Regions from separate parts of the Staphylococcus ursi genome, predicted to be linked through region 2. Evidence: riboswitches for the same ligand, from Rfam matches in the RefSeq annotation. Region 2 holds a riboswitch; each other region holds the start of a gene.
What was found. Region 2 has a riboswitch for S-adenosylmethionine ahead of GZH82_RS09450 (M20 family metallopeptidase). Riboswitches for the same ligand answer to the same signal wherever they lie in the genome.
Positions count from the first base shown of each region.

Region 1: it holds a riboswitch for S-adenosylmethionine, as region 2 does, so the genes downstream of both, metK (methionine adenosyltransferase) here and GZH82_RS09450 (M20 family metallopeptidase) in region 2, are expected to answer to the same signal.
Region 3: it holds a riboswitch for S-adenosylmethionine, as region 2 does, so the genes downstream of both, metX (homoserine O-acetyltransferase MetX) here and GZH82_RS09450 (M20 family metallopeptidase) in region 2, are expected to answer to the same signal.

Region 1 is NZ_CP048279.1:1,297,408-1,305,510, forward strand. Features, by position in the region: gene GZH82_RS06020 (hypothetical protein) at 1-179, shown strand, start outside; gene pckA (phosphoenolpyruvate carboxykinase (ATP)) at 304-1,896, opposite strand; SAM riboswitch class I at 2,144-2,255, shown strand; gene metK (methionine adenosyltransferase) at 2,361-3,560, shown strand; gene GZH82_RS06035 (NERD domain-containing protein) at 3,648-4,559, shown strand; gene GZH82_RS06040 (aldo/keto reductase) at 4,730-5,566, shown strand; gene crcB (fluoride efflux transporter CrcB) at 5,667-6,014, opposite strand; gene crcB (fluoride efflux transporter CrcB) at 6,011-6,376, opposite strand; gene GZH82_RS06055 (hypothetical protein) at 6,409-6,711, opposite strand; gene GZH82_RS06060 (transaldolase) at 6,864-7,574, shown strand; gene GZH82_RS06065 (hypothetical protein) at 7,751-8,103, shown strand, end outside.
Region 2 is NZ_CP048279.1:2,029,759-2,037,861, forward strand. Features, by position in the region: gene ldmS (L-aspartate--L-methionine ligase LdmS) at 1-799, opposite strand, end outside; gene GZH82_RS09450 (M20 family metallopeptidase) at 804-1,988, opposite strand; SAM riboswitch class I at 2,087-2,192, opposite strand; gene GZH82_RS09455 (S-ribosylhomocysteine lyase) at 2,489-2,959, shown strand; gene GZH82_RS09460 (DoxX family protein) at 3,019-3,372, opposite strand; gene GZH82_RS09465 (pyrimidine-nucleoside phosphorylase) at 3,384-4,685, opposite strand; gene deoD (purine-nucleoside phosphorylase) at 4,902-5,612, shown strand; gene GZH82_RS09475 (thiol-disulfide oxidoreductase DCC family protein) at 6,157-6,561, opposite strand; gene nhaC (Na+/H+ antiporter NhaC) at 6,622-8,052, opposite strand.
Region 3 is NZ_CP048279.1:13,032-21,134, reverse strand. Features, by position in the region: gene dnaB (replicative DNA helicase) at 1-300, opposite strand, end outside; gene GZH82_RS14010 (DUF6007 family protein) at 476-604, opposite strand; gene rplI (50S ribosomal protein L9) at 758-1,204, opposite strand; gene GZH82_RS00075 (DHH family phosphoesterase) at 1,201-3,168, opposite strand; gene GZH82_RS00070 (DUF2232 domain-containing protein) at 3,173-4,006, opposite strand; gene metX (homoserine O-acetyltransferase MetX) at 4,317-5,282, opposite strand; SAM riboswitch class I at 5,366-5,470, opposite strand; gene GZH82_RS00060 (AzlD domain-containing protein) at 5,538-5,867, opposite strand; gene GZH82_RS00055 (AzlC family ABC transporter permease) at 5,864-6,556, opposite strand; gene serS (serine--tRNA ligase) at 6,869-8,103, opposite strand, start outside.

The DNA of each region.
Region 1 (8,103 bases), 730 kb from region 2:
GAATAGCGGCACGAGTTGAAGATTGTGTAAAAAGTGATGTAAAAACAACTGCTATGAAAATACCTTATTATTTTAAATGGAATAAAAAATATAAGGAAATGTATGGATTTACAGTTGTTTGGAAATATTACAAGTCAGATATCAATTACAACTTTATGTGGCATTTTTATTGGTTTTAGAATTATTTAAGTACATTGCTAGCATCAGAAGAATAGATAGGCACTAAAATACGACAGCTCCAACCAAATAAAAAGTAGTGTCATCTCTTGTCTAACAAGAAATGAACACTGCTTTTTTTAATGACTATTCTGCTGATTGACCTTTAAATCCACCTGCTGCTTCTAATTGTTGGGCATCCTCGCCAAATTTTTTGAAGTTCTCTTTAAAGCGATTGACAAGGTTTTGTGCTTGTTCTTCGTATGCAGTTGGGTCTGTCCATGCGTTTTTAGGTTGTAAAATTGTTGTTGGGACATCTTCAATTTCAGTTGGAATCGATAAACCGAAAATGTCGTCTTTTTCAAATGTAGCTGTTTTTAATTTACCGTTAATCGCTTCATTCACCATTTTACGTGTGTATTTTAATTGGATACGGTTACCGACACCAAATTGGCCACCTGTCCAACCTGTGTTTACAAGGTATACATCAACATCGTGCTTGTCGATTAAGTCACCTAATAATTCAGCGTAGACTTCTGCACGTAATGGTAAGAATGGTGCACCAAAGCATGTTGAGAATGATGGTTGCGGCTCTGTAATACCACGTTCTGTACCTGCCAATTTAGATGTGAAACCACTTAAGAAATGATACATCGCTTGGTCTTTATCTAATTTTGAAATCGGTGGCAGTACGCCGAACGCATCTGCTGTTAAGAAAATAATGGTATTTGGATGTGACGCTTTGGAAGGTAACACAATGTTATCGATATAGTTGATAGGGTATGCGGCACGTGTATTTTCAGTGTATTTGTTGTCATCAAAATCAATGTGACCGTGCTCATCAACGACTAAGTTTTCTAACACTGTTCCGTAACGGATAGCGTCAAAAATTTGTGGTTCTTTTTCTGCAGAGAGGTTGATTGCTTTCGCATAGCAACCTCCTTCAATATTAAATACACCATTTTCATTCCAACCGTGCTCGTCATCACCAATTAATTTACGATTTGGGTCTGCTGAAAGTGTTGTTTTACCTGTACCAGAAAGGCCGAAGAATAATGCGACGTCTCCTTTGTCACCTACATTGGCAGAGCAGTGCATACTCATAATACCTTGTTGTGGCAATAAATAGTTCATAATAGAGAACACAGATTTTTTCATTTCTCCAGCGTATTCTGTACCACCAATTAAAATGATTTTATGTTTGAATGAAATGATGACAAATGTTTCAGAACGCGTGCCATCTACTTCAGGATCTGCTTTAAAGCGTGGTGCAGAAATAATCGTGAAGTCCGCTTTAATTTTTGATGCTTCTTCTTTTGAACTTGGCTTAATAAACAAGTTTTGAGCAAATAGATTATGCCATGCAAATTCGTTGATGACTGTGAGTTTCAGTTGTGATTCTTGGTCACTCCCTGCATAACCGTTGAATACGAACAATTCGTCTCTTTCATCTAAGTACTTCACAACTTTTTCATAAAGATTTAAGAATTTTTCTTCTGAGATCGGTTGGTTAATGGAACCCCAATCGATATCGTCTTTAATTTGTGGATTATCAACAATGAATTTATCTTTTGGAGAACGCCCCGTATACTCTCCAGTTTTCGCATTGATTGCACCTAATTCTGTCAGTTCGGCTTCATTTCTCTTTAAAATTTTGTTGTACAATTCAGTCGTTGTGAGTTGAAAATGTGAACTCGGCTTGTTAGCTACTGTTTCAATCGCATGTTTGTCGAATGACATGATAATATCCCTCCAAAGTAGTTTCGGCAATGTAAGCCTTTACAATTAAAGAGTATAACATATTCGTTAAATAATCCCTACTCAATGAAGAAAAAAATTAAGATAAAATAAAGAAAGTAAAGTAATGTTACATCAAAGTAGAAAAATAAATGTAAACGACAAAGATGTTTCACGCATCATTTTGAAAAGGGCGGTAAGATGAAATTGACATCGGTATTAAAGTTTTGTAATATGATTTTAACGGATTCTCTTATCCTGAGTGGTGGAGGGACATGGACCCTATGAAACCCAGCAACCTCTTTTAACGAAGAAAGGTGCCAAACCGTTTGCAGACACAATACTTGTCTGAACGATAAGAGCGAATGGACGTTAGAGCCTTCACTCTATTTTATAGTGTTGAAAGGCTCTTTTTTATTGAGCTCAGATAGAGAATGTTCGTAATACATAACAAAAAGGAGTTTATTATGACTTATAACAGACGTTTATTCACTTCAGAATCAGTTACTGAAGGTCATCCAGACAAAATTGCTGACCAAATTTCAGACGCAATTTTAGATGAAATTTTAAAAGGAGACCCGAATGCGCGCGTGGCTTGTGAGACGACGGTAACGACAGGGATGGCTTTAATCGTTGGTGAGATTACAACTTCAACTTATGTTGATATTCCAAAAGTCGTTCGTGAAACAGTAAAAGAAATTGGATACACACGTGCGAAATATGGTTATGACTACAAAACGATGTCTGTCTTAACAGCGATTGATGAACAATCACCTGATATTGCACAAGGGGTCGACCGTGCTTTAGAATACCGTGAAGCAGGAAACGAAGAAGTATTAAACACAGGTGCAGGTGACCAAGGTTTAATGTTTGGTTTCGCGACGAATGAAACAGACACATTCATGCCATTACCGATTGACTTGTCTCATAAATTATCGAAACGTTTATCAGAAGTACGTAAAAATGGTACTTTAGATTATTTACGTCCAGATGGTAAAGTCCAAGTCACAGTGGAATATGATGAAAATAATCAACCGAAACGTATTGATACGATCGTAATTTCAACGCAGCATCACGAAGAAATTGAACTTGAAAAAATTCAAAATGATATTAAAGAATTCGTTATTTATCCGACTGTAGATAAACAATTGTTAGATGAAGAAACAAAATTTTTCATCAACCCTACAGGCCGTTTCGTTATCGGTGGACCTCAAGGAGACGCAGGTTTAACAGGTCGTAAAATTATTGTTGATACTTACGGGGGGTATGCGCGTCACGGCGGCGGTGCATTCTCTGGTAAAGATCCGACAAAAGTAGACCGTTCAGCTGCGTATGCGGCACGTTATGTCGCTAAAAATATTGTAGCAGCTAACTTCGCTGATAAATGTGAAGTCCAATTGGCATATGCGATTGGGGTGGCACAACCTGTTTCGATTGCCATTGACACATTTAACACTGGTAAAGTAAGTGAAAATGTATTAATTGAAGCCGTAAGACAAAATTTTGATTTACGCCCAGCAGGTATTATTCAAATGTTAGATTTACAAAAGCCGATTTATAAACAAACTGCGGCATACGGTCACTTTGGACGTAATGATGTGCAATTGCCATGGGAACGTACAGATAAAGTTGAAGTTTTACAAGAAACAGTCAATGCATTAAAATAAATTTCTTGATGATAACTATCGCTAATTTTATAGTTATTTAATATAATAGAAATAACTGTAGAAAAGTGATAAAGGAAGGTATTGCTCATGACACAATTTGGTCCAATGGAAATCGGCCTCATTGCTGCGATTGTTGTAGCAGCATTATTCTTTATTTTGTTTTTAGTGGCATTGAAAAGCAAAAAGAAAGCGAAAGAAACTTATGCGAATCAATATCAAACAAAACAAGATAAATTAACACACGAACATCAAGAAGAACTTGAAAAAGTCCGCATCGACAAGAAAAAAGCAGAAACGCGTCATAAAGAAGAATACGAAACAATGGTATCTTCAAAAAACAGAGAAATCGATGCACTGAAACTATTCTCTAAAAATCATAGTGAATATGTGACAGATATGCGTTTACTTGGCATTCGTGAGCGTTTAGTCAAAGAAAAGAGAATCCGTCCAGAAGATATGCATATCATGGCGAATATCTTTTTACCAACGAATGACTTAGAAGACATTACACGTGTCAGTCATCTCGTTTTAACACGCACAGGCCTTTATGTAATTGATTCAGAATTGTTAAAAGGGCATGTTTATCAAGGCATCAGTCAACAGCAATTTTCTGACAATCCAATGATGGAACAAGTGTTTAAAACGTTGAACTTAAGCCCACAAACGCCGCAAACAGTTGTTTTAGATCAAAGTGAAGCATCTCAAAATGCATTGTCAGTTGTGGATTACACAGACCGTTTAGCCCATGTGGAAGCTTTAGCTGTGAAGTTACAGCACGAGTTAGATTTGAAATATACACCAACACCTATTTTATATTTCAATCCGCGTCATGAAGATGATGTCACAATTTCAAATTATGCGTCACAAGGTGTTACAAAAGTATTGGTAGGTCCGGAACAACTGAATGAGTTTTTCAATCGCTTTGTGTTCCACGGACGGATTCAATATGATGTGAACGATTTACAATATATTATGGACGAAATTGAATCATTTAATTAAATATCATTAGGGCTGGAGTGTTATCTCCGGCTCTTTTTGTTTTGTTGAGACGGATTTAAGTGTAAAGATTCAAAAGTATGGGTCATCATGTATATTTGTAGGGTGTATTGATTGCGCAATGGCGTCACGATTCGATACGATAAGGTTAGATTACAAAGGAGCGATGACATATGAAACATGTAACGTTTTACAATGGCAATCAAATGCCTCAAGTGGGTTTAGGAGTCTTTAGAGTTGAAAACAATGATACTGCAAAAGAAGCTGTCAAACATGCGATTAAAAGTGGCTATCGTAGTATTGATACTGCGATGATTTATCAAAATGAAGAAAAAGTGGGCGAGGGGATTCGTGAAGCTTTAGCAGAAACGGGTTTAACGCGCAAAGATTTGTTTATTACTTCAAAATTATGGTTAACTGATTACGGTCGTGAAAATGTTGCAGCGGCATATCAAGCTTCATTAGACCGCCTTGGACTCGACTATTTAGATTTGTATTTAGTGCATTGGCCAGGATTAGATGAAGATGTCATGATTGATACGTGGAAAGGTATGGAAGATTTATATCACGATCAAAAAGTGAAAAATATTGGTGTAAGTAACTTTAATGTGGAACATTTGGATAAGTTATTAGCAACTTCACGTATTAAACCAGTCATTAACCAAGTGGAATTCCACCCATATTTAACACAAAAACGTTTACGCGTGTATTTAGAAGCGCAAAATATCCATTTGGAATCTTGGTCGCCATTAATGAATGCACAAATTTTAGAAGATGATACTGTAAAACAAGTGGCTACCGAAGTTGGAAAGTCACCCGCACAAGTCATTATTCGTTGGAACGTGCAACATGGTGTTGTAACAATTCCTAAATCAATCACACCAAGTCGTATTGAAGAGAATTTAAACGTATTTGACTTTGAATTATCACTTGGTCAAATGGAAGCATTAGATGGATTGAATGAAGATCGTCGTATCGGACATGATCCGTTACATTTTGATGGGAAGTAATTTTCGACGTTTCGTAAATATAAATTTGTGATACATCAAAAGCAACGTTGCATCAATACAGTAACGTTGCTTTATCTTTTATGCATAAGTATTTAAATGACTACAACTGCATGCCGATGAAACAGAGTACAAAACAGCCGACAAATTGGAGGGTACTATACAAGATCAATCGGCCCCACATTTTTGTATTCAACATATAGAGCAGTTCCAAAGTTAATGTTGAAAATGTCGTGAAACCACCGAGTAAACCTGTAATCATCAATAGCTTTAATTCAGGTGATAACAATGTGAGGTGATTGAAATAACCGATACAAAACGAACCCATAAGATTAACGATTAAGGTCGCGATAGGGAATGACGTGTTCATATAACGTGATGTTGTCGCACTGATGAAGGCGCGTAATACAGCTCCGATTCCACCACCTAATGCCACTAATAACATATTCATGCATGCACACCCCCTAATTTGTACCCTAAGAAACAACAGATGAGACCGCCAGAATAACTGAACAATCCATATATGATTAAAGTCAACCAGTCTAACTGTTGTGCGAGTGTGACAAGTTCTAATTGAAAAGTGGAAAATGTCGTTAAAGCGCCTAAAAATCCTGTTGTCAGACCTTGTTTAAGCTTCGGATGGTTTGTGTTCCAATGATGAAGGCGTTCTGTGAAATAGCCCATTAAAAAGGCACCTACCAAATTTGCAATGAAGGTGCCTATCGGTAAATGATATCCAATTGTTATGAAGCTCGTTTGCCATCTCAATAGTGCACCTATGCAACCACCTAAAAAGATTAAAATATACTTCAAAATATCACCATTTCTCTTCAAATTTCTTTATTTTAAATGATGCCAAATGTGTAAAGTGAAGCAAGAAGATGTAACACTAATACGATGAGTAGTAACAATGGTTGAATTTTAGAGGCTTTATGGATCCAATTTCGACGCTCTGGTAAATGTTTAATAGATTTGTCAGCAAAACGAATGGCTAACAATAATATTAAACAATTGACGACACTACATACAAAAATGAGTTTAATAATAGATGTGAAGTGTGCGTTAAGTAACGGATTAAGCGTATTAAAATAGAGACTGATTAACATTAACAACACGGATAAGTAAAAGTATTTCTTAGATTTAGACATCGTATGCCTCCTTTTCGTATCGCTTGTTATCATATCACATTTTTGAATTCATTTGCATCTGGTTAAAAATATTGTAAGCGTAAAAATGGCATTGAGGACATAAAAAATGTTATAACTTTAGTATGATAATAATATCAAGGAGGCACAATTAAATGGCTGATTTAAAAGTACGCGTGTTTGCTGATGGTGCAGACATCGAACAAATGAAGAAAGCATATCAAAATAAAGAAGTAGACGGTTTTACTACAAACCCAAGCTTAATGGCGAAAGCAGGCGTGAAAGATTACGTTGAATTCGCTAAAGAAGCAGTTGAAGCGATTCCTGATGCTTCTATTTCATTCGAAGTATTCGGCGACGACATGGAAACAATGGAAAAAGAAGCTGAAATCATCCAACAATTTGGTGAAAACATCTTCGTTAAAATCCCTGTTGTGAACACTAAAGGGGAGTCAATGATTCCACTTATCAAAAACTTATCAGCTAAAGGCGTAAAACTTAACGTTACAGCTGTATACACTATCGAACAAGTTAAAGAAATCACTGAAGCTGTAACTGCTGGTGTTGAAACATATGTATCAGTATTCGCAGGTCGTATTGCTGACACAGGTGTAGACCCAATGCCATTAATGAAAGAATCAGTTGAAGTGACTCACAGCAAGGAAGGCGTTCAACTATTGTGGGCAAGCTGTCGTGAATTATTCAACGTCATCCAAGCTGATGAAATTGGTGCAGACATCATTACTTGTCCTTCAGATGTTGTTAAAAAAGTATCAAACATCGGACGTGACATCAATGAATTATCTGTAGACACAGTTCAAGGTTTTGCTAAAGACATTAAAGCTTCAGGTCTTAGCATTTTATAATCTGACAGTCACATCATTTACAAGTATAAAATAAAGCACATGTGCGTGGGCTGAAATCTAGTCAAGTGTAGATTTCAAAACCCACACGCATGTGCTTTTTTTAGGTGAATGGCGCTTGAAATACATCTCAATTTTAGCTATGCTTTGTGAAGTAAAACGACATAAAGGAGTCTATTATGCGAAAAGACGTATTTGAGTATAAAGTGAACAAAGAGTTGTGGTATCTCAATCGACGCGAAAAAAATACGTTAACACAATATTTTGAAAAGCATCGTGTTGAGACAATTCAACAACAATTTTCGACACCACGACGTTTTGTGAATCATTATTTGCAACATGAAATTTTTGGGACGCGTATCGTTTCATCGGGTCATTTAGTGACATCATTAGTCGGCTTGCTTGTTTCGAATATTTTGTTACTAGGTTTATTGATTACTGGCTTGCTACTCAGTTTAAGTGCGGTGAATTACTTTATCCAACCTCAAGTGACCCTATCTATGGGTACCGTGATCGCTATTTTATTCGGTGC
Region 2 (8,103 bases):
GAATGACTTGTTCTGGCACAGTTATCGCATTGATGTTGCCGTTATAAAAGCCATACGCATTTGTCAGTTGTTTAGCCGAACCTAAGTACACGATACCATCTTCGGGGTGCCATGCAAACTGAACGCAATAGTTATCGACAGCTTCAACACATTGTTCGATAATTAAAGTGTCTGTCGCCGCTTCAGCTTTTTCGACACGTGCGATGGCTTTCTCCAAATCATTTTCGTTATAACAAATCATGACGCCGTAACCCCCTGCAGTCGGCAAGTCATCTCCTGGTTTAATGACGAGCGGTAACTCCCACTGTTGGACTGCCGTTTTGAAATCTTGAAATGCGACAATTTCGCGCTCAGGCACATATTGGCCACCCGTCCATTTCGGAATTAATGATTTGTTGTTTAAGTCTTTGAATAACTGTTTGTCCATCGCATAGTGATTCGCGTCAACAATATTATCCCCATGGACATATTGGAAATAAATTAAACGCGCTTCCTCTTCTGTCAGTCGTTTTAATGTCTGTTCATAACTTTCTTGGTCGTGAAACGTAATGACATTATCCGGAATTTCTCGTCCTATGAGTTGAAATAACTGTTGTAATCTGTCAGTGACACTCGCTTCATGAACGATGACTGGCAATTGTGCAATCAGTAATTCACGCCCTGTTAAAAAGTTGGATTGATGTTCATCTGGTGCTAACCAAGGATTCGACACATATGAGGGTCTTGACGTGTAAACGATGTTCGTGTCATAAATTTCTCCCATTGTTAATTGACTTCGATATTGAATATTGTGTGTCATTTTGTCATTTCTCCCTTTTATGTTGATGCTCCTTTTGTATCTCGGCTAATAACGTTTGATCTTGTATTAACTTGGCCCCCATTAATGCGATCATTTTTGCGCCTTTAATGAGTGCGTCATCCCCCATTGGACTTGCTGCAGCTTCACGAAAACGGTGAGTATGGCCGACTAAACTTCTTGGACCAATTTTGACGTGCGGATGAATCGTTGGCACGACATGACTGACATTCCCCGTATCAGTCGAACCGTAGCCAAAATCATCATGACTGACTTCTTCACCAAGTTCCGTTGCATAATGTTCGAATAATTGATCTAACAACGGTGATTTAATGAATTCGTTCACACCGTTTTGAATCGGTTCAAATTCAAAATCACATCCCGTTTGTATCGCTGCACCACGCGCAATATCATGCACTCTTGAAGTGAGTACATCCAAGTCTTTTCTTGTCGTTGCACGTGTGTAAAACCGCGCATGCGTAAAGTCAGGAATAATGTTCGCTGCTTGACCGCCATCTAAAATGACGCCATGCACACGTTCAGTCTTTTTAATATGTTGACGGAGTTGTGCGACCCCATTAAAATAGCTCAACATTGCATCTAAAGCGTTGCGTGCTTCTGCAGCATTTTCTGAAGCGTGCGCACTTTGGCCGTAAAACTTAATATCTAGTACGTCTACAGCAAGTGTTGGAATAGTCGAATACGTTTCATTACCCGGATGAATCATTAAGGCAACATCGACGTCGTCAAAGAGCCCTTCTCGAACGTATGATGCCTTCGCACTCCCATTTTCGCCACCTTCTTCTGCCGGACAACCGAACAGAATGACTTTACCGCCAATGTCATCTACCACTTGTTTTAATGCAATAGCTGCTAACATGCTTGATGTTCCAATAATATTATGACCGCAAGCATGCCCTAAACCTGGCAATGCATCATATTCAGCGAGATAACTGATGGTCGGCCCCTCAACTTCCGAGTCGTATGTCGCAATAAAACCTGTAGAATGCCCTGCAATGTCGCGCTCAACTTCAAAATTGTGTTCTTTTAAATTTTCAATCAGCAAACGCGATGCAAAAATTTCTTCGTTACCGAGTTCTGGACGTCCATGAATTTGATGACTCATATCTATATAAGCCCATCTATGTTGATCGATATAATCTAAAATACGTTGCTCTACCGTTGTCACCATGTTACTCCTCCTTAAACAAAAAATGTTATCCCCATTTACATCCAACACAAACATTGATAAGTGTGACTGATGTATATATGTGATAACATCTCTGCCTTCATTTATCTTTCAGCATTTACACTGTTGGAATTCGCACCTTTATCGCCGTACGATGAGGTTGCTGGGTTTCATCGGGCCAATTCCCTCCACCGCTCTTGATAAATATTGATTCAATTTTGTAATTATTTTAACGAATTTTCCGCACTTTGTCATGTTATTTTTAACACTCTTCAAAATTTTCATACTATATTTTACTCTTTTTGCATCACATTTTCATGTCTCAACGACTTTGCGCTGACTCACAAAAAATTTTTTAATGCATCAATTCATATTAAACCACTCGTAATAATAAGTTTAAAGCTCCTTTCCCTATTATATCGGCATTTAAAAACTTTGTCGCCCCCCTTTCATCTTGATTGGAATATGTTAAAATGGATTTAAACATGAAGGAGGTCATACCAATGCCAATAATGAACGTTGAAAGTTTTAATTTAGATCATACGAAAGTGGTCGCACCATATATTCGTCTTGCGGGTAAAATGCAAGGGCTCAATGGAGATGACATTTACAAATATGATATTCGCTTCAAACAACCTAACAAAGAACATATGGAAATGCCAGGACTTCATTCTTTAGAACATTTAATGGCTGAAAATATTCGTAACCATTCAGACAAAGTAGTCGACTTAAGTCCAATGGGTTGCCAAACAGGGTTCTACGTCTCTTTCATTAACCATACCGATTATGATGATGTGTTAAACATTGTCGAACAAACGTTACAAGATGTTTTAGCCGCTGATGAAGTGCCTGCGTGCAATGAAGTTCAATGCGGTTGGGCTGCTTCACACTCATTAGAAGGTGCAAAAGAAATCGCACAAGCCTTTTTAGACAAACGTGTCCAATGGCATGACGTCTTTGGTACTGGCAAATAAGTATTTAAAAACCGAGCAACGACACGATTTTACTGTGTGGTTCCTCGGTTTATTTTTCACTATAATTTCTTAATCATATACATCAATACAAATTGCATCGGGAGACGTCCGTATAAAGCAGTATCCGATAATGGTTTGTCACCTAATGGCAATTTTTTACGTGCCATATAAATGTTGGCAGGAAAAACGGCAAGTAAAAATGCGTTAATCCAATTTTTCAATGCGTTTGACGGGCGTCGCAACACTAACAACACACCGATTACAATTTCGCACACACCTGTCACAAGTACAGCTGTTTTACGTAAAGGTAAATATGCCGGCACAATATTTCTAAATTGGCGCTCTCTCGTAAAATGTAAGACACCAATTGCTATAAATGCGAGACCTAATACGATTCGACCTAGTTTTTTCATCCTATCATCCTTTATTCAGTAATGATTGTATGAATGAGCTGTGGCTGTTCTGCGTGGTCTGAAATAGTAATGTTATCATACAATTTTTGTTTGACTTGTTCTACATCTTCACTATTCGCATAAATCGTCAATAATGATTCGCCTTCTTCTACACGATCACCGACTTTTTTGTTCAATACGAGCCCCACTGCTAAATCAATGACATCTTCTTTTGTTTGACGACCCGCACCTAACATCATTGAAGCAATACCGATTTCATTGGCAATCATTTCCGAAACGACACCGCTACGTTTGGCTGGTAATTCAAATTGATATTGTGCCGTTGGTAATTTTGATGGATCATCGACAACAGATGCGTCTCCACCTTGATTGCTTAAGAATGTTTTGAATTTTTCTAGTGCTTTACCGTTATCAATCACTTCTTGTAACATACCACGTGCTTCATCTAAATCTTTCGCTTTTTGAGCAAGCACAACCATTTGAGAGCCTAAAGTTAATACAAGTTCTGTTAAATCTTCAGGACCATCACCTTTCAACGTATCGATCGCTTCTTGCAATTCGAGCGCGTTACCAATCGCACGACCGAGTGGCTGGCTCATATCAGAAATCATCGCCATCGTTTGACGTCCAACTTGGTTACCAATTTTAACCATTGCATGTGCCAATTGTTCAGCATCTTCAACAGTTTTCATAAATGCGCCGTTACCCGTTTTAACGTCTAATACAATCGCATCAGCACCCGCTGCAATTTTTTTACTCATAATTGATGACGCAATTAATGGAATAGAGTTCACTGTCGCTGTTACATCACGGAGCGCATAAATCTTTTTGTCTGCAGGCGTTAAATTACCTGTTTGACCAATGACTGCTACACGATCTTCATTCACTAACTTCACGAATGTTTCTTCTGAAATTTCAACGTGGAAGCCTTCTACTGATTCTAATTTATCAATCGTGCCACCTGTATGACCTAAACCACGACCACTCATTTTCGCAACAGGTATATCTAATGCCGCAACTAATGGCGCAAGAACAAGTGTCGTTGTATCACCTACACCACCTGTTGAGTGCTTGTCGACTTTAATCCCTTCAATGTTAGAGAGGTCGATTTGATCACCCGATTCCACCATCGCCATCGTTAAGTGCGCACGTTCTTCATCTGTCATATCTTGGAAAAAAATTGCCATTGCTAAACTAGACATTTGATAATCAGGAATGTCATCATTTGTATAACCCTTTACGACAAATTCAATTTCTTCTTTCGTTAAAGCATGTCCATCCCTTTTTTTAGCAATAATATCAACCATTCTCATGGCTATTCCCTCTTTTCTATATCATTTTAAAGTTACCCTATTGTTGTATCCGCTTTTATTATATACGAATGACTACGATTGGTGAAACGAAAGAATTTCTGATTATTTATCAATTCATCAACTTTTATTCATACGTCTCCTTCAAAACTTCGTCGACATTTAACGATACATCTGTTATCTTTAAAGTGATAATAACGAATTAAGGAGATGTTTTAGATGACTCAAGGCACACCACACATTCAACCTAATGGTAAAAAAATTGCAAAAACAGTCTTAATGCCAGGTGATCCATTACGTGCAAAGTTTATTGCTGAAAACTTTTTAGAAAACGTTGAGCAATTTAACGACGTACGTAACATGTTTGGTTATACAGGTACGTATAAAGGTAAAGAAATCTCTGTAATGGGATCAGGTATGGGGATTCCAAGTATCGGTATTTATTCATACGAGCTTTATCATTTCTTTGATGTAGACACGATTATTCGTATCGGTTCTTGTGGTGCAATGCAAGAAGATATTCAACTTTACGATATTATTATTGGTCAAGGCGCATCAACAAACTCAGATTACGTAGATCAATTCCAAATTCCAGGTCACTTCTCCCCACTCGCTGACTTTGATTTAGTCGTGAAAGCGAAAGAAAAAGCTGATGAAATCGGTGCACGTGCCCACGTAGGTAACATTTTATCTTCAGATACATTCTACAATGCGAACCCAGACTTCAACCAAAAATGGATTGAGATGGGCATTTTAGGTGTTGAAATGGAATCCGCAGGTTTGTATTTAAATGCGACAAAAGCAGGCAAAAAAGCATTAGGTATTTTCACAGTGAGTGACCATTTACTTCGCGATGAAGCAACAACAGCAGAAGAGCGTCAAAATTCTTTCACACAAATGATGGAAGTCGCATTAGAAATCGCTGAATAATGGTTAAAAAAGCCACCTAACATGACAATGTAGGTGGGTTTTTTATGATTCAATTATGAAACAACTATTAAACGACTGAATAATGGGATATCTCAGTACTTCAAATTTAAACATCATATCATTTTGAATATAGAAATAAAGGACATCATTTAACTTTAAAACTCATATTATTATTTCGAATAGCAATAAAGATTGCATGGACTGCCCGAGACTCCCGAGGGATGAATACGTAAACAAATTCTACCATCATACTTTAATAGTGATTACTGTTTATCGCAGTAGCTGTCTGACTTCTCAATACTTTCGCTTTTAAGAAATCTAGTCAGCCTTGCGGGGCAGTACTACGAAATCTTTGTTGCACATGAGATTTCTGTACTGCTCCCAAAATCCAATTTGCCTTCCATCAAGTTTACAAATGAATCAAGCCAAATTGAGTTGAGGCAAGCCCCCTGGGAACGCGAGGGCAAGTTTTGCAATATTGTATTGAGAAATAATTTACATTTGTTAAAAGTTTTAAAAATGATGTCCTTCATTGCTTGATTACTTATTCTTTTGTAGGGACTTGGCTTTGTTTGAAAAAGGTCTGTTCATAAGCATTGGCTTTCGCCCAAGTCGTTTTCCACATTTTATCACGGTTATCCGCAAACAATTGATAACCTAAATTTCGCAACGGTTTTGGAACGAGCCACAGTAATGCAGCTAACCATTTATAACCATCTAACGTAAAAATCAATTTCGCAATCGCTGTAGATTGAAATGTGAGATGGTCCCCTTCTTGGAGTACCACACTATTATATTCCAACACTTCAGGGTGGGCTTTTTTCAACGCTTCCCCTGCTGTACTTTTTAACGGCACAAACTGATAACTTCTAGAAAGTCCGTGACGTATTAACCAAATGGCATAATTATAACAATAAATACAACGATCATCGTAATAAACTATTGGCATATTATCACCTCTTTATAGTTATACCCATTTTTCATTTCATTTACCCTTTTCAGTGCTTGCTTAATTAGTCGTTTCTTGTTGTTGATAATACGTTTTTTCTGCTGGCGACAATTTAATAATTTTAAAACCTGTAAAGCCGTAAATAATCGAAATGATCGGCACAATATAGTTCAATATCGCAAATGGTCCATATTGACTGACAGAAACGCCTAATGTAGTAAAGATAAACACACCACATGTATTCCAAGGGGCAAATACAGATGTCAACGTCCCCCCGTCTTCTAATGCACGTGATAAATTTTTAGGGTGTAGTCCTTTATCAATAAATGTTGAGACATACATACGAGACGGCACGATGATAGAAATATATTGTTCAGAGCAAGAAAAGTTCGTCCCTACACATGAAATGATGACAGACGCAATCAATGAACCTGTATTTTTCGCAAACTTTAATATGACGGAAATCAGTGCTTTTAACATACCAGAATATTCAAGTAAGCCACCAAACGTCATAGCAACAAGTGTAAGTGAAATCGTATAGAACATCGATTCAAGACCGCCACGATTAAATAACTCATCAATCGTTTTGTTGCCTGAATCTATCGTAAAACCTGTCTGTAATACTTTTACCGCGTTAACAAGTGTATCACCTTGCACAAAAATTTGCGTAAAGAATCCTAACACAATCCCTAAAACAATTGCTGGAATGGCTGGCACTTTAAAAGCGACTGCAATGATGACAATAAGGGGTATTAACAACAACCATGGTGAAATGACAAATGCATCTTGAATGCCGTTCATAATCGTATCAATTTTTTGTTGTTCTAAATGATCGCTGCCATACATTTGTCCCATCACAAAGAAAATGATTAATGAAATAATAAGACCTGGAATTGTCGTATAAAACATGTGTCGAATATGTTCAAATAAATCAACATTCGTTAACCCTGAGGCAAGGTTCGTCGTATCTGATAGCGGACTCATTTTATCACCAAAATATGAGCCGGATATCACAGCACCTGCGACCATACCTGGTGACAAGCCCATACTCATACCGATACCCATTGATGCCACACCGACCGTCGCCATCGTAGACCAACTACTACCGATTGCTAACGATACAATACCACAAATGACCACGACAACAGCTAAGAAATATGTAGGGGAAATCAATTTTAAACCGTAGTAAATCATTGCCGCAACAACTCCGCTACCAATCCATGCACCGATAATCAGACCTACTAGCATAATAATGACCACTGCCGGTAGAGCATGTCGAATCCCTTTATACATCATTTCTTCTACTTCTTCCCAACGATAACCGTGCGCCATTGTAATGATAATCGCAACAGATGTTCCAATCAATAAAGGAAGGTGTGGCGGCTGTTGAAGCTTAACGACTGTGTATAGCATGGCGCCAATCATAATCGTAAGTGTTAACAAGGCGTACCACACATTGATATCTTTTTTAACTTTGACTTTCTTTTCCATTTGAATCCCTCTCCCCTAGAATTTATATTCATTCATTAACATGTATAAATA
Region 3 (8,103 bases), 880 kb from region 2:
TCGCGTTGTCGGTACATTCGATGTAATTTCAGCAAGATATTGGGGACCTCCCGCTTCATTCACGACCCCTTCTTGTGTGAGTCGATCCAAAACAGTCACAATATCAATATCTTTGCCATCTTCATTCAGGTCCATCATCGCACGGAAAATATGCTGATGCGCACCACGATAAAATGATTCAGGCAACAAAATTTCTTGCGTGGACGACATCAATTCTGGGTCGAGAAAAATCGCCCCCAGTACAGATTGTTCCGCCTCATGACTGTGTGGCATTCGATTATGTTCATACATTTCATCCATGCCAATGACCTCCTCACTTTCATGACATATACTTAACATATTCTATAATAACCTAAACCGAATCACAATACACGATTAAGCATGTTCACAAATGCATCTCGCTTCTATACTCACATGTCTTGAGATTCATGAATTAACATACTCATCATAATTTTTATTACTTCCTTTTCTTTCTCTAATATAAGATGTAAATAATAACCGTGGATAATCCAATAGAAGATAGCATAACAATAATAAGAGACATTATTATTTCAAAAAGATTGTCTTTAGGTAAAACATTGATAATGAAAAACATTGGAATCATGGATATGATATAAACCCACACATATCTTTTTAACTCTTTTTCTATATTTTCCATCTTATCAAATCCTTTTAAACTCTTTTTCTCTATGATATTACAAATGTGTAATGAAAAAAGCCGGTGACCTCTGCACCAGCTTTCCTCACAACCTTATCATTATTGCTCTACAGTATGCACACGAATCGTACCTTCAACCTCTTTATGAAGCTTCACAGGCACATTGGTATAACCTAACGCATGAATACCGTGTGGCAATTCCATTTTACGTTTATCAATCTTAATATCATGTTGCGCTTTCAATGCTTCAGCGATTTGTTTCGTAATAATAGAACCGAACAATTTACCGCCTTCACCAGATTTCGCTTTGACTTCAACTTCAAGCTCTGCTAAACGCTCTTTCAACGCTTTCGCATCTTCAAGCTCTTGTTGTTTGTCTTTTTCAATACGTTTATTTTTTTGTTCTAATTGTTTCAAGTTCCCTGGTGTTGCTTCAACAGCATAACCATTTTTGATTAAGAAGTTGTTCGCATAACCCACTGGTACGTCTTTAACTTCACCTTGTTTCCCTTTACCTTTAACATCTTGTGTAAAAATCACTTTCATGATTCGTCACTCCTATCCAATTGTTCATTAATCGCTTGTTGTAATTTTTCGATAGCCGCTTCAACACTCACGCCCTCTAGTTGTGTTGCAGCGTTTGTGAGATGACCGCCACCGCCCAATGCTTCCATAGTGAGTTGGACGTTGAATTCGCCGAGTGAGCGGGCAGACATACCGACGAGATTTTCTTCACGACGCGCAACGACATACGCCGCTTCGACACCATCGAGACTCAACAATTCATCGGCTGCTTGGGCCACGGTCACAGGATGGTAGATTTTGTCATCCGGACCATGTGCGATTGCGATACCATTCTCTTGTAATTTCACCGTACGAATCAACTCTGAACGGTTAATATACGTCTCAATATCATCTTTTAAGAAATGTTGCGTCAAGATTGTATCAGCCCCGTGCGCACGGAGATAACTTGCTGCATCAAATGTACGAGAGCCTGTACGCAATGTAAAGTTACGTGTATCGACGATGATACCTGCATACATTACAGTTGATTCTAAGCGTGTTAAGCGTTGTTCAGTCGGTTGATACTCGAGTAGCTCTGTCACAAGTTCTGCGGTAGAGCTTGCATATGGCTCCATGTAGACGAGTAACGGACTTGAAATAAAGCTTTCGCCACGACGGTGATGATCAATAACCACTTTACGATTGGCTTTATTTAAAATGTTCTCATCAATAACCATTTCCGGTTTATGCGTATCTACGACGACAAGTGTTGTACGAGATGTCATCATATTCCATGCATCATCGGACGTCACAAAACGCTCTTTCAATTCTGGTTTTTCATCGATTTCATCCATCACACGACGTAATGTAGGATCGATGTCAGATTCATTTAACACGATGTACGCTTCCAAGTTGTTCATCATCGCAAATCGAGTCACACCAATCGCCGCACCAATCGCATCTAAGTCTGGACGTTTATGTCCCATAACGATGACTTTGTCGCCTTCTAACAAAATGTCTTTCAATGCATGGGAAATCACACGCGCTCTTACACGGGTACGTTTTTCCATCGGGTCAGTCTTACCGCCGTAAAAACGTACGTTGCCATTCATATTTTTAATCGCAACTTGGTCACCACCACGGCCTAATGCGAGATCAAGACCTGATTGTGACAATTCACCTAAGTCAATTAAGTTTTCTGAGCCTTCACCTACACCAATACTTAAAGTGAGTTGTGTACGATAACCGACACTTTTTTCACGAAGCTGGCTTAAAATATCAAACTTTGTCTCTTCTAATTCACGTAAAATACGACGATTCAAGTATGCGATAAATTGATCAGAACTGTAACGCTTGAAATACACATTATGTTCTTGTGCCCAACGACTAATGACACGTGTCACCATCGAGTTGATTTCAGAACGTTGCGTATCGTTCATATTTTGCGTAATTTCATCATAGTTATCTAAAAAAAGTGTCGCAATAATCGGCTGTTGATCATCGTACGCTTGTTGGATGGTTGCTTCTTCCGTAATATCTATAAAATACAAAATATGTTCTTTTTCTGAATAACGGACGCGATAGGCGTAAGCACCATCTGCTATTTCAATTTCTTTCGCTTTTTCGAGTTGCTTTAAAATATTCGGGTACACTTCATTGATCGGATCTGAAATAACATTCCTTTCAATCCGTTCTGACATGAAAGGGTTGACCCACTCAATTTGATCATTTTCATTTAACACAATTAAACCTAGTGGCATCGTCTTAACTGCACGATCACTACCTACTGATATTTTGCCACTCAAATCATCTAAATAACGATCTAAATAACGATAGAAACGTCTAAAAATAAAGATACTGATAATGAGCATGACAAATAACAGAATAGCAGCGATAAACGCAAGCCACTGATTAAAGAAAAAGGATAGACCTACAATGATGATTGCTGTAACGGTAATCACTAAGAAAGGTACGATCAACGCTTTCTTCATTGAATGACGATTCATCTTGTCACCTCTTATCATTTTTTATCATACGTTTTAAATTCAATCCCAAATCGAGTAAACCAATAAGGCGTGTCATTGGATAAAATAGCACACCGACAATCACTAAAATCACTTTTAACGCGCCGGGCATTTTTTTAATAGATGCAAAGAAATGAATAAAACTTAAACCTTGAATAACCAATAAGAAACCTAAAACGATTTGGAAATTAATGCCAATGCTATTCGGCGTAGTGGCAGGTTGTGTTGTAATCGTTGTTAATAATGCCAATGCATACATAATGAAAACTGAACGCTTCATTTGCCAGAAAAAAAGTGGGCGAAATACAGGTGTTGCCACTTTGAACTTACGTAAAATCGGGAAAATGATGAGCAATGTGATGATAGCATAAATTGCAATCGCTACTACAATCATCCCCGGCAACTGTATTGCGAGTTGTTGAAGCGAATTGTTTAAAATCTCTTGTGCTTGTTGATCCAAATTTTCTAACTCTGCAGTTTGATGCACAATTGCACGATACGGTTGCAATAAGTCATCAGCATACGGGATTTTTTTCAAAGTTTGTAAAATCATTATCGCACTTAATGTTAAAACACTTGCCACGAATGTCACTGAATATAAGATGCGCTCTTTAGAAGCACGTTGGACTAATAACTGACTAATAACCATACTTAAAACTAAAATAATGATTAAAAATGTCATCACAAAAACGTTGCCTGTGAGCGTTGAGAGAATTATCGCGATGAGTGCGACTAAGCCAAACGAATGCTTAGATTGGTACCATAAAACGATACCTGGGATTAAACTAAAGCATGCCAAAATAATTGCTAATCCAGGCATAACATGTATAACTAAAGTCACCGCTAACAACGCCACAATGCTGATTAGGGTTGCTTTAGGATTAATTTTCGAAAACAAAGACGCCACTTCCAAACTATTATAGTCTATAAATTCTATTTTACAGGCTTTGTAATATGAATACAATTTGCGCCACATGATTTCACGCGTCTTACAATTGAATTACAAAACGTCACTTTTCTTAAACACATTAGAAAAGCTATATTTTAGCTATTATCCCTAAAATATAGCTTCTTGTCTAGTATTCTTAGTTGACGCAATTATAACAAAAAGGTAACGTTTTCGTCTAAAGTTAGCGTCTAAATCGTGAAACTTTTAGGAAATGATAAAGGTACGGTGCCCAATCGTTAAAATTCAATAAAAAGCCATCATGACCTACATTATCAGGCACAAAGAAATGGCGGTGATATTTGAAATAACAGCCTAACGCAGCGACTTGGTCATCTGGATACAGCAAGTCATCTGTAAAGCCGAGCGTGAGTACTTTCGTGTCTAATGATTGGAATACGTTTGCGACATCATCTCTACCATGGTGAATGTCATGACTATCTAATACATCGAGGAGTGTTAAATAACATTGCAAATCAAACTGTTCTTTAAATTTGTCGCCTTGATGCTTTTGGTATAACACTACTTCATCAGGTGTGAAGCGCGCATCATAACTTTTAGAGGACCGGTACGTTAAAAAGCCGAGTTGCCGCGCGATACTTAACCCTTCTTCTCCTGCTAAATGAATAGCTTGTCTCGCAATTTCATTAAACGCCCGACTATAAGAAGACGTTTTTTCAGTAGCTGCTAAAATGACAGCCTTTTTCACTTCGAATTTTTGATTGTAGAGGAGCTCCATCACTTGCATGCCACCTAATGAGCCACCGATGAGAATGTCGATTTTTTGATGACCTAACGCTTCGATGCCTTTCTCAAGGGCACGCACAATATCTCGCATTGTGAGCTTTTTTGGGAAGTTTGGATCTGTTAAACGAGAACTCGACCCAAATGGACTACCAATCACATTAAATGTTAGAAATTGATAATCATGAACTGGCATATACCCCCCATCAATAATCTCTCGCCACCACCCTGGATTGTCTTCTGTACCATAAGTGAGATGGTTGCCTGTCAACGCATGACATACGACGACGAGTGGTTGGCCAGGATAACCTACATACTCATACCGAAGTTTCAAATTTTCAATCGTTTCACCGGATTCTGTCGTAAATGCACCTAATGCTAATGTGTCCACGTGATAATTCACCATTTTAGTCTGCCCTCCCTCTAAAAATTAAAAAAGTTGTACAACCTTTGACGGCTATACAACGTTCGTAAGTCAGTTTTTAAATGAACTTATCATCCACATGACGTGGTTGGTTGTAGCACCGTACTTATAACGATAAGTGGTTGCTGAAGTGTCACTGGGCCAAATCCCTCAACTTCTCTTAATAAGCTTATTTTTAATTAAAGTTATGTTGTGTCTTTAATCATACCGCAAACCTATCACGTATGCAAATGATTGTTAGAATAATCCGATAGTTCTCAACAATGCCACACTGACCATACCGACAATGACTGTTATCGTTAAACTCCTTGTCCAAAAAGCAATGATAAGTGTCGGAATGAGCGCGATGATAAAGTTCCAATTCAATGTATAACCCATCACACCTCCTTGTTGCTGAATGAATCCATCCACCACTAATGCAGTAAATAAAGTAATCGGAATAAACGTCAGCCACTTGAGCACCTTTTCAGACAGTTCCATACGCGAAATCATGACAAAAGGGGTGATTCTGATGAGTAAAGTGCCAAGTCCTGCTAAAAAGATCGTCCAAAATACGTACATGCTCATCGGTCAATCACCATCCCTATCGTCGCACTTAAAGTCGATGCAAGTAAAATTGCTAAATATGAAGGCAAAAACAAACTGAGTAGTAACATCATAACAATAACAATTGCAACTAAGTAGAGATACACACGTAACTTCGATTTCGTAATGCCCTCAAATTGTGAAATTGCTAAAAAGATAAACATCGCTGTAATCGCATAGTCTAAGCCAAATACTTCTGGATGTTGGAAGAAATCACCTAACAATCCCCCGAGCACAGTGACCAATGCCCAAAATAAGTAGGCCAATAAATTTAAGCCATACATCCACTGATATGTAATCGTGTGCCCTTTCGAATAAGGCGTGATAGCAACAGCAAATGTTTCATCCGTTAACAAAGACCCTACACCTACCCTATGTATCAAATGATCATGTTTGAAATTCGGCGCCAATGTCATACTTAATAAAAACATACGACTATTGACAATCATTGCAGTGAGCACAATGACCCAAATCGGTGTCTGTACGGCAATGAGTGCGATAATAATAAATTGTGCTGCCCCTGCATAAACGAGTAAAGAGAGCAGTAATATTTCTAAAATGTTGAATCCTGATGTGACACTTACAATTCCAAATGAAAAGCCTACCCCAGCATATCCTAGTACAGTTGGGAGACAATCTTGGATACCTTGTTTAAATGTAGTATAAGACATTGAGACTCACCCCCTTGAAAATTTTTCTTATTATAGTACAACTTATCTCATTACGCTATCAAGTCAGTCTTACCTCATACGTACCTCAGCCTAACCTACCGTGTAAAAACACTTTTATAAAGGAGTTTATATAGATTTAATAATATTGAGATAACAATTGATGAGGTATGTCTTATTTTTTACTTTTATTACTTTTTACCCTCCCTTGCCCTCTTCAGACGTAAAAAATCAGAAGTTCGCATATTAAAAATACGAGCTCCTGATTTGATTTCAACTCACCTTTATTTAATTGTTCGTAACTTCATTTTCATCTTATAGAGGTTTAATGACAGTTTGTCCACCCATGAATGGCACTAACGGTTCAGGCACCGTAATCGTACCGTCTTCATTTTGATAGTTCTCTACAATCGCCGCAAATGTACGACCTACTGCTAAACCAGAGCCATTTAACGTATGTGCGTATTCAGGTTTGGCATCTTTATCACGTTTGAAACGGATATTTGCACGACGCGCTTGGAAGTCTACACAGTTTGAACATGAGCTGATTTCTTTGTAGTCATTGTAGCTTGGTAACCATACTTCTAAGTCATATGTTTTACTTGCACCGAAACCAATATCGCCTGTACATAAAATCACGCGACGGTATGGTAAGTTCAATGCTTCAAGAATCGCTTCTGCATTTGATGTCATTTCTTCTAAAGCGTCCCATGAATCTTCAGGTTTTTCGATACGTACCATTTCAACTTTATTGAATTGGTGAAGACGGATTAAACCACGTGTATCACGGCCTGCTGATCCCGCTTCACTTCTGAAACATGCTGATTGACCTGTAAACTTAGCTGGTAAGACACCCGGCTGTACAATTTCGTCTCTATAGTAGTTTGTCAAAGGTACTTCTGCAGTTGGAATTGTGTATAAGCCTTCTTTTTCTACTTTAAATAAATCTTCTTCAAATTTAGGTAATTGTCCTGTACCGTACATCGCTTTAGCATTGACTAATTGAGGCACCATCATTTCGCGGTAACCGTGTTGTGTCGTATGCATCGTAATCATAAAGTTCATTAACGCACGCTCTAATTTAGCACCGTCATTTGTTAAATAAACGAAACGTGCACCAGATACACGTGCGGCACGGTCAAAGTCTGCCATTTCTAATGATTCTACTAAGTCCCAGTGTGCTTTCGCTTCAAAGTCGAACTCACGTGGTGTACCCCATCTTTTAAGTTCTACATTATCAGAATCATCTTCACCTTCAGGTACATCATCGTGAATAAGGTTTGGAATACGTGATAAGATGTCATTTAATTTCGTATCCGCTTCTTTTAACTGTGCATCGATATTTTTAATTTTTTCGCCTACTTCACGTTGCGCTTTAATCGCGTCATCCGCATTTTCTTTATTACGTTTCTTTTCAGCAATTTGTTGAGATGCCTTGTTACGTTCTGCTTTTAACTCTTCAGTTTGTTGTATGTAATCGCGGCGTTGTTGGTCTAACGCTAACACTTCATCTACAACTGACGGATCCATTTGACGTAACGCGATTTTCT